3 regions of the Janthinobacterium sp. GW821-FHT03C10 genome follow, and region 3 is predicted to be linked to each of the others. Evidence: predicted binding sites of a transcription regulator. Region 3 holds the regulator's gene; each other region holds the start of a gene.
The links. Region 3 encodes NrdR, which represses ribonucleotide reductase genes. Its sites were predicted from a motif close to CACNANATNTNGTG; they were not measured.
Positions count from the first base shown of each region.

Region 1: a site for NrdR is predicted at 1,852-1,865, ahead of AC07VH_RS12140 (ribonucleoside triphosphate reductase). Genes of this name have one in related genera too.
Region 2: a site for NrdR is predicted at 1,749-1,762, ahead of AC07VH_RS21690 (ribonucleoside-diphosphate reductase subunit alpha). Genes of this name have one in related genera too.

Region 1 is NZ_JBWKUN010000003.1:212,897-216,172, forward strand. Features, by position in the region: gene nrdD (anaerobic ribonucleoside-triphosphate reductase) at 1-60, opposite strand, end outside; gene AC07VH_RS12140 (ribonucleoside triphosphate reductase) at 57-1,805, opposite strand; gene AC07VH_RS12145 (hypothetical protein) at 1,929-2,339, opposite strand; gene ubiU (ubiquinone anaerobic biosynthesis protein UbiU) at 2,502-3,276, shown strand, end outside.
Region 2 is NZ_JBWKUN010000006.1:431,013-434,288, reverse strand. Features, by position in the region: gene AC07VH_RS21700 (sigma 54-interacting transcriptional regulator) at 1-1,046, shown strand, start outside; gene ampD (1,6-anhydro-N-acetylmuramyl-L-alanine amidase AmpD) at 1,024-1,635, shown strand; gene AC07VH_RS21690 (ribonucleoside-diphosphate reductase subunit alpha) at 2,027-3,276, shown strand, end outside.
Region 3 is NZ_JBWKUN010000012.1:89,341-92,616, reverse strand. Features, by position in the region: gene AC07VH_RS28655 (PilW family protein) at 1-553, opposite strand, end outside; gene pilV (type IV pilus modification protein PilV) at 550-1,140, opposite strand; gene nrdR (transcriptional regulator NrdR) at 1,362-1,823, opposite strand; gene glyA (serine hydroxymethyltransferase) at 1,967-3,214, opposite strand.

The DNA of each region.
Region 1 (3,276 bases), on a different contig from region 3:
GCGCTGGCGTTCGGTGTCGAGCAGGGTGATGGCGGGAGTGAAGTCGGGACGTGCGTTCATGGCGTTTCCTCAAGTGATGGAGCAGGGTGGGCCTGCTTGCGGGCGATCAGCTCCGCGTCGCAGGTGGGGCAAAATTCATGTTTGCCGGCCAGGTAGCCGTGGCGCGGGCAGATGGAAAACGTGGGCGTGACGGTGATGTAGGGCAGCGAGAAGCGGCTCAGGGCGCGTTTCACCAGCTCGCGGCAGGCATTCGCGTCCGACAGCGCTTCCGTCATGTACAGGTGCAGCACCGTGCCGCCCGTGTACTTGCGCTGCAGCGCGTCCTGCAATTCCAGCGCCTCGAACGGGTCGTCCGTGTGGCCGACGGGCAGCTGCGACGAATTTGTATAGTATGGATTGTCGACGGTGCCCGCCTGCAGGATGGCGGGATAGCGCTTGCGGTCTTCGCGGGCGAAGCGGTACGTCGTGCCTTCGGCCGGCGTCGCTTCCAGGTTGTACATATGGCCCGTCTCTTCCTGGAAGGCCACCATGCGGGCGCGCACGTGGTCGAGCAGGCGGATCGCCAGCGCATGGCCCTCGGGACTCGTGATGTCCCAGGCGTCGCCGCTGAAATTGCGGATCATCTCGTTGATGCCGTTCACGCCCAGCGTGGAAAAGTGGTTGCGCAGGGTGCCCAGGTAGCGCTTCGTGTACGGGAACAGGCCCTGCTGCATCAGTTCCTCGATGGTGCGGCGCTTGATTTCCAGGCTGGTCTTGCCCAGTTCCAGCAGGCGGTCCAGGTCCGCCATCAACGCCGCTTCGTCGCCGCGCCACAGGTGGCCCAGGCGCGCGCAGTTGATCGTCACCACGCCCAGGGAGCCCGTCTGCTCGGCGGAACCGAACAGGCCATTGCCCCTTTTCAGCAGTTCGCGCAAGTCCAGCTGCAATCGGCAGCACATGGAGCGGATCATGTTCGGCTTGAGTTCCGAATTGATGAAATTCTGGAAGTAGGGCAGGCCGTAGCGGGCCGTCATCTCGAACAGGCGTTCCGCGTTTTCGCTATGCCAGTCGAAATCCTCGGTGATGTTGTAGGTGGGGATGGGGAAGGTGAAGACCCTGCCCTTGGCGTCTCCCGCCATCATGATCTCGATATAGGCGCGGTTGATCATGTCCATCTCCGCCTGCAGCTCGCCATAGCTGAAGTCCATCTCCTGGCCGGCGATGACGGGAATCTGATCGCGCAGGTCGTCCGGGCAGACCCAGTCGAAGGTGAGGTTGGTGAACGGTGTCTGCGTGCCCCAGCGCGATGGCACGTTGAGGTTGAAGATCAGCTCCTGCATGTACTGGCGCACGTCTTCATAGCGCAGGCTGTCCTGGCGGATGTAGGGCGCCATATAGGTGTCGAAGGAGCTGAACGCCTGCGCGCCGGCCCATTCGTTCTGCAGGGTGCCGAGGAAATTGACGATCTGGCCGATGGCGCTCGACATGTGCTTGGGCGGACCCGATTCGATCTTGCCCGGCACGCCATTCAAGCCTTCGTGCAGCAGGGTGCGCAGCGACCAGCCGGCGCAATAGCCGGCCAGCATGTCGAGGTCGTGGATGTGCAGGGCCGCTTCGCGGTGCGCCGCGCCCACTTCCGGCGGATACACCTGGTCCAGCCAGTAGTTGGCGATGACCTTGCCCGACACGTTGAGTATCAGGCCGCCCAGCGAGTAACCCTGGTTGGCGTTGGCGTTGACACGCCAGTCGCGCCGCTCCAGGTATTCATTGATGGACGCGGCGACATCGACCTGGCCGCGTGTGGGGGAAACTGCATTTGTCGTCATGAAACCTCCAATAAACACAACATGCGGTGTTTTTGTGGAGATTAATCACTAAATATAGTGGCGTCAAAGGGCGCGTGCAGTTGCGTGACGAATCCTTGATGCAGGTGAAAAAAGCGTCCCCGTTTACTTTTTCGCGCGTCCCTGGCGCAGGATGAAGCAGCTCAGGCCAAAATGCGCGGCGGCGCAGGCGGCGATGCTGATGCTGGAGGCGGGCAGCACGTGCGCCCAGATTTCCAGCGGCGAGAAGGTGCTCCAGCTGGCGACGCGGATATCGAACGTGACGTAGTTCGCCAGCAGCCAGTATAAGGCCAGCAAGCCCGTGCTGATGGCGGCCTGGCGCACCACGGGCATGGCGCGGCGGGCGAGGACGGCTTGCAGGAACAGCAGCAGCACGCCCGGATACGCGCCCAGCACCTCGGGCGACAGCATGGACAGCGCCTCGGCGTCGTAGCCTTCCGTGGGCGCGGCCCACTGCACTTGCAGCACGGTGAGGAACAGGGTGAGCAGGAAGATCAGCAGCGGTTTGCGGGGCATGGCGGGCAATCGGACAGGGAGAAAAGGGGGGCATTTTACAGCCAGGTCAAGCAAGTTGAACGCGCGCCAGCCATGCATGCATTCCTTCACCTGCGTCAAGGACTGGGCGGTATGGGCGGGGCTATAGTCTGCACCCTGAGCCGATACAGGACTGTGAACACCATGATGCTTGAATCAACCACCGCCACCCGCGTGGCCGGACCACTGGAACTGGTCTGCCCCGCCGGCAGCCTGCCCGCCTTGAAAGCGGCCGTCGACAATGGCGCCGACACCGTCTACCTGGGCTTTCGCGACGCCACCAATGCGCGCAATTTCGCCGGCCTCAATTTCGACGAGAAGGCCATCGCCGAGGGCGTGCGCTACGCCCACCAATATGGACGCAAGGTGCTGCTGGCGCTGAACACCTATCCGCAGCCGCACAACTGGGCCGTGTGGCGCAGCGCCATCGACCGCGCCGCGCAGGCCGGCATCGACGCCATGATCGTGGCCGATCCGGGCTTGATGGCGTATGCAAGCGAGCACCACCCGCAGCTGCGCCTGCACCTGTCCGTGCAGGGCTCGGCCACCAACTACGAAGCCATCAATTTTTACCATGAACACTTCGGCATCGCCCGCGCCGTGCTGCCGCGCGTGCTGTCGATGGCGCAGGTCGAGCAATTGATCGCCAAGACGGAAGTCGAGATCGAGGTCTTCGGCTTCGGCAGCCTGTGCGTGATGGTCGAGGGGCGCTGCGCGCTGTCCTCGTATGCGACGGGCGAGGCGCCGAACACGCACGGCGTGTGCTCGCCGGCGAAATCCGTGCGCTGGCTGGAAACGCCGAACGGCCTCGAATCGCGCCTGAACGGCGTGCTGATCGACCGCTACGCACCGGGCGAAAACGCCAGCTATCCGACCCTGTGCAAGGGGCGTTTCGAAGTCAACGACGAAGAGTATTACG
Region 2 (3,276 bases), on a different contig from region 3:
CCGCCGCCGGCAAGCCGGGGGCGCCGCAACTGAGCGGCAACTCGCTGCCCATGCAGGCGCTGCGCGCGCAGATAAGCCGCATCGCCCGCTGCGGCGCGCCGGTGGCCATCCGCGGCGAATCGGGCACGGGCAAGGAATTGGCGGCGCGCGCCATCCATGCGCAGGGCGCGCGCGCCGGCTTCCCGTTTATCGCCGTCAACTGCGGCGCCATTCCCGAAGCGCTGATGGAAGCGGAATTCTTCGGCTGCCGCCCGGGCGCCTACACGGGCGCGCTGCACGAGCGCCAGGGCTTGTTCCAGGCGGCCCATGGCGGCAGCCTGCTGCTCGACGAAGTCGACGACCTGCCGCTGGCCATGCAGGTAAAACTGCTGCGCGTGCTGCAGGAGCGCCGCGTGCGCAGGCTGGGCGGCAGTGCCGACGAAGCCGTCGACGTGCGCATCCTGTGCGCCAGCCAGCATGGCCTGGCGCGCGGCGTGGCCGCCGGCACGTTCCGCCAGGACCTGTTTTACCGCCTGAATGTGATCGAGCTGGCGCTGCCGCCGCTGCGCGAGCGGCGCGGCGATCTGCAGGTATTATGTGAGGTGATCCTCGCGCGCCTGTCGCCACGCCGGACCGTGAGCCTGGCGCCGCCCGTGCTGGCGGCCCTGGCCGCGTATGCGTTTCCCGGCAATGTGCGCGAACTGGAAAACGTGCTGGAGCGGGCGCTGGCCTTTGCCGACGGCGGCGTGATCGCGCTCGACGGGCTGGCCTTGCCGTCCGCGGCGGGCAGCATGCCGTTGCGGGCGGCGCCGGCACCGCCGGACTTGCCGGAGCGGCAACTGTGCCTGCCCGGCATGGCGGCATATGGCATGGCCCCCATCCTGCCGCTGGACGTGTATCTGCGCCAGGCCGAGCGCGACATGATCCTGCAGGCGCTGGTGCAGGCGCGCTACCACCGCGCGCGGGCGGCGCGCCAGCTGGGCCTGAGCGTGCGCCAGTTGCGTTACCGCATGCAGAAATTGACGATACAGGAAGCCCTACTTGATGAGCGCATGGACGATAGATGAAGACGGCTGGTGCGACGGCGCGCTGCGCTATGACTCCCCCTACCACGATGCGCGCCCGGACGGTGCGCAGGTCGACTTGCTGGTGATTCATAACATCAGCTTGCCGGGCGGCCACTTCGGCGGGCCGCATGTGTCGGACTTGTTTACGGGCCGGGTAGATTATAATGCCGATCCTTCTTTCGCCGACCTGCGTGGCTTGCAGGTGTCGGCGCACTTTTTTGTGCGGCGCGATGGCGCGCTGTTGCAATATGTTTCTACTGATCAACGTGCCTGGCATGCGGGCGCGTCCATGTTCGAGGGACGCCCGCAGTGCAATGGCTATTCCATCGGTATCGAAATGGAGGGCGCGGACGATGTGCCTTTCCAGCGGCGGCAATACCATGTGCTGGCGGCGCTGACGGCGGCGCTGGTGGCGCGCCACGGGCTGTCCCATGTGCGCGGCCACGAGCATATCGCACCGGGAAGGAAGACGGATCCGGGGCCGTTTTTTGACTGGCATTTTTATCAAGAGTGCTGGCTGGAAACCCTGCGCGGGCAGCCTGCGTTAGCGCTTACTTCGCGGGGATTGGGCTTTCTATCCATGCCCTGAAAAGTCAACCGAAATCGTATATGAAAATACAAAAAATTACGCCGACGGATGCTGGAAAACTATTGCATCGCCCTTCGATGGGCACTACAATTAGTGCAGAAGTTGGATATAAAGACTATATCTAGTGCCATCACAGACGTTTTCAGAATTATTATCAAAGCTACCCAGATTGCTGATAAAGCACTGGAACTGGCGGTTTATCACCCTTGATCATGTTTTGCGCCAGCCGGGCAGTACGGTGTGGCGCTATGGATACTGACCTGTTTTATGCATTATAAATTTACTATTTAGCAACAAATACCTGAAGAAACCCTGACCATCGGGCGTTCTATTCAACAACACACGCGGCAGCAAAACTGCAGGCTGACTTTAGCTGACAACGGGAGCTTCAATGCAATCACCACAAGATATTTCCATCCATCCAACGCCAGTATCGCCAGCGCCAGGCGCGGCCAACAGCGTGGCGAGCACGGGCGCGGCATTGGGCGACTATCGCATCATCCGCCGCAACGGCGCGGTGGTGGCATTTGAGCCTTCGAAGATCGCCATCGCCATGACCAAGGCGTTTTTGGCCGTTAACGGCGGCCAGGGCGCCGCCTCGGCACGCATCCGCGAACTGGTGGAGCAACTGACGGACGGCGTCGTCGCCGCGCTGGTGCGTCGCCATCCGGGCGGCGGCACCTTCCATATCGAAGACGTGCAAGACCAGGTGGAACTGTCGCTGATGCGTTCGGGCGAGCACGACGTGGCGCGTGCCTACGTGCTGTACCGCGCCAAGCACATGGAAGAGCGCCGCCTGCAGAAGGAAGCGCAAGGCGCGTCCGCACAAGTTTCCGCACCACAATTAAATGTCACCGACAACGGCGTGCGCCGCCTGCTGGACATGCAGGAAGTGCGCGACCTGATCAACGCCGCCTGCGCCGGCCTGGAAAAGCACGTCGATGCCGACGCCATCCTGGCTGAAACGGTGAAGAACCTGTACGACGGCGTGCCCGTCGAAGAGCTGCACAAGTCGGCCATCCTGGCGGCGCGCGCGCTGATGGAAAAAGACCCGGCCTACAGCCAGGTCACGGCCCGCATCCTGCTGCACACGGTGCGCAAGGAAGTGTTCGGCAAGGAAGTGCCGCAAGCGGCGGCCGCCGCCGAATACCTGACGTATTTCCCGCAATATATCGCCAAGGGCATCGCCGCCGAGCTGCTGAACCCGGTACTCGCCAGTTTCGACCTGGAGCGCCTAGCCAAAGCCATCGTCGCCGACCGCGACTTGCAATTCGGCTACATCGGCCTGCAAACGCTGTACGACCGCTACTTCCTGCACATCCAGGACGTGCGCATCGAAATGCCGCAAGCGTTCTACATGCGCGTGGCCATGGGCCTGGCGCTGAACGAGGCGGACCGCGAAGCGCGCGCCATCGAGTTCTACAGCCTGCTGTCCTCGTTCGACTTCATGAGCTCGACCCCGACCCTGTTCAATTCGGGCACCCTGCGCTCGCAGCTGTCGTCGTGCTACCTGAGCACCGTCTCCGATGACCTTGAAGGCATCTACGACGCCATCAAGGACAACGCGCTGCTGGCCAAGTTCGCCGGCGGCCTGGGTAACGACTGGACGCCGGTGCGCGCCCTGGGCGCCCACATCAAGGG
Region 3 (3,276 bases):
CCGCGCCCCAGCCGTTCGCGCCACGGTATTTGCAGCGCAGTTCGCCCTCGCCATCGGCGCCCTGCGCCACATAGAAGATGCTCCAGCCCCGCTGCGCCTCCATTTGCGCGGCGCCCACGCCGAAACCGGCGCAATTGAGCACGGAACCGTCGCCGCCCTCCTCCTTGCCGGCGCCGTAATAGCGCAGGGCCAGCACGTCGCTGCCATGCAGGGCGCCGGGCAAGGCGCCGCTGATGCCGTCGCTGTTCTTGCCCAGGCTGCGCGCGTCGAGCCCGGCGACATTCGCGCTGTCGTCATCGGCATGGGCGACGGGCGCGGCGCTGCTGTCCCAGTTCACATATGCCGTCTGGCGCACGGCTCGGGCGATGGTGTCGAGCGCATAGCGGCCATTGTCGTCCAGCCGCGCGCTGGCGGACTGGTCTCCATAGCTGCCGCTGGTGGCCAGCAACACGCTACTGGCGGCCAGCATCAGCAGCGCGCCCAGCGACAGCGCCACCAGCAGCTCGACCAGGCTTATGCCGCGCTGCCGGCGACTGGCGTGCGTGCCGCTCATGCGCCGCCTCCGCCCAACTGGAGTGCCAGCCTGGGCAGCGACTCGTTTGCCGCATCCACGGCGGGTTGGCCATCGGGCAGGCGGGCGCGCCAGCCCAGCTTGATGACGACGGGCGCGCCCTTGCCGCCGCTGCACGCCCAGTGCAAGCCTTGCGCGGCGGCATCCCAGGCAGAGGCATCGCGGCAGATATGCAGGCGCGCGCCGGGCAAGGCCGCATGCAGTTGCTGTTTCCACTCGGCGATGTCGAATTGCGCCAGTTCGGCCGCGCCGCAGGCAGCAGCGCCGAAGCAGTCCGGTGCACCACCGCCAGCGTCGGCGCCGTCCGCCGCCGCGTAGGCTACGTTCAAATAGGGATTGCTGGCATCGGGACCGTACATGAGCACGCCGTTCGCGCGCATGCGTTCGGCCATGCCTGCGGCCAGCTGCGCGCCCGCCGACAATAGCGCGGACTCGTGGCGCGCGCGCAGGGAATGCAGTTGCAAAATGCTGGCTCCCAGCAGGCCCAGCGCCAACAGCAGCAGCGACACCAACACCTCGACGAGGCTGCTGCCACCGGCCAGAAACTTGTCGCGACCGCCATTGCGCATGCCTTGCTCCCTTCCGCAGAAAGAGTCGCAAGAACAGGCGGCCCAGCTACAAGATAGGCGCGCGCAAAAATCCGGATCTGCGCTGGCGCAAACAGCATGGCGATAAGGTGGGAAGAACAGCGTAGGGATTGATCAGACCGCTTGCCAGGCGAACGCTGGCGTGGTGAAAACGGGGCGCAAAACGGGGCGCATGAGCGGCCCCGTCGCCGATAAAGTGAGCGTCAGGGCTTGCGCGCCTGCCCCACTTCGGCAATCGCATCCTGGAACTCGGCCAGGTCTTCGAAATTTTTATACACTGAGGCAAAGCGGATGTAGGCGATCTTGTCGAGGCGCTTGAGTTCCTGCATGACGAGTTCGCCGATATAGCCGGAATCGACTTCACGCAAGCCGCTGGTCAGCAGTTTTTCCTGGATGGAGGCGATGGCCGTATCCACCGAGGCGGCCGCGACGGGACGCTTGCGCAAGGCCAGCATCAAACTGCCGCGCAACTTATCCGCAGCGAACTCCGTCCGGCTGCCATTCTTTTTGACGACGGCAGGCATGATAAGTTCAATGCGTTCGTAGGTCGTGAAACGCTTGTCGCATTTGCCGCAGCGGCGGCGGCGCCGAATGGCATCCCCTTCCTCCGATACGCGCGTATCGAGAACCTGGGTGTCGCCGTGCTGGCAAAATGGACATTTCATGGGCTGGCTACAACTTTATAGTAATAATTGCGGGAAATCGCCGCCCTTGTACAAAGGGCGCCCGAATCACTCCGGGCGCCCTGGGGCACGAAGGAATGTGTCATACAGAATCTTACTCCGTATGACACATTCTGGACAAATAATTATGCTGCGTACACAGGGTGCGCGTCGGCCAGCACCTTCACGGCCGCTTTCACGCGCTCGATGGTGGCGGCGTCATGCGGATTGTCCAGCACGTCGGCGATCAGGTTGCCCACTTCTTCCGCTTGCGCTTCCTTGAAACCGCGCGTCGTCATCGCCGGGCTGCCCAGGCGGATGCCCGAGGTGACGAAAGGTTTTTGCGGGTCGTTCGGGATGCCGTTCTTGTTGCAGGTGATGTGCGCGGAACCGAGGATGGCTTCGGCTTCCTTGCCCGTCAGGTTCTTGGCGCGCAGGTCGACCAGCATGACGTGCGACTCGGTGCCGCCGGACACGATGCGCAGGCCGCGCTTGATCAGGGTTTTCGCCAGCACGTCGGCGTTCTTGATCACTTGCTTCTGGTATTCGACGAATTCAGGGCTCAGCGCTTCCTTGAAGGCGACGGCCTTGCCGGCGATCACGTGCATCAGCGGGCCGCCCTGGATGCCGGGGAAAATGGCCGAGTTGATGGCTTTTTCGTGTTCGGCCTTCATCAGGATGATGCCGCCGCGCGGGCCGCGCAAGGATTTGTGTGTGGTCGAGGTGACGAAGTCGGCGAACGGCACCGGGTTCGGGTACAGGCCGGCGGCGATCAGGCCCGCGTAGTGGGCCATGTCGACCATGAAGTAGGCGCCCACTTCCTTGGCGATCTTGCCGAAGCGTTCGAAGTCGATCTTTTTCGAGAACGCGGACGCGCCGGCGATGATCAGCTTCGGCTTGCGCTCGCGGGCCAGGCGCTCCATCGCCTCGTAGTCGATGTCTTCTTCCGCCGTCAAGCCATACGACACGACGTCAAACCATTTGCCGGACATGTTCAGCGGCATGCCGTGGGTCAGGTGGCCGCCTTCGGCCAGCGACATGCCCATGATCAGGTCGCCCGGTTTCAGCATGGCGAAGAACACGCCCTGGTTCGCCTGCGAGCCGGAATTCGGCTGCACGTTCGCGCATTCGGCGCCGAACAGCTGCTTCACGCGGTCGATGGCCAGTTGCTCGGCCACGTCGACGTATTCGCAGCCGCCGTAGTAGCGCTTGCCTGGATAGCCTTCGGCGTACTTGTTCGTCAGCTGCGAGCCTTGCGCTTCCATTACGGCTGGCGACGTGTAGTTCTCCGACGCGATCAGTTCGATGTGGTCGTGCTGGCGCGTGTTTTCTTTTTGAATGACGGCGAACAATTCAGGATCGACGTTGGCGAGGGTATGATCTTTTGCAAACATGTAAAAACTCCAAGTATGAGGGTGCTTGTACTGGCAGGTTGGATCGAATGAGGGGAGCCGGC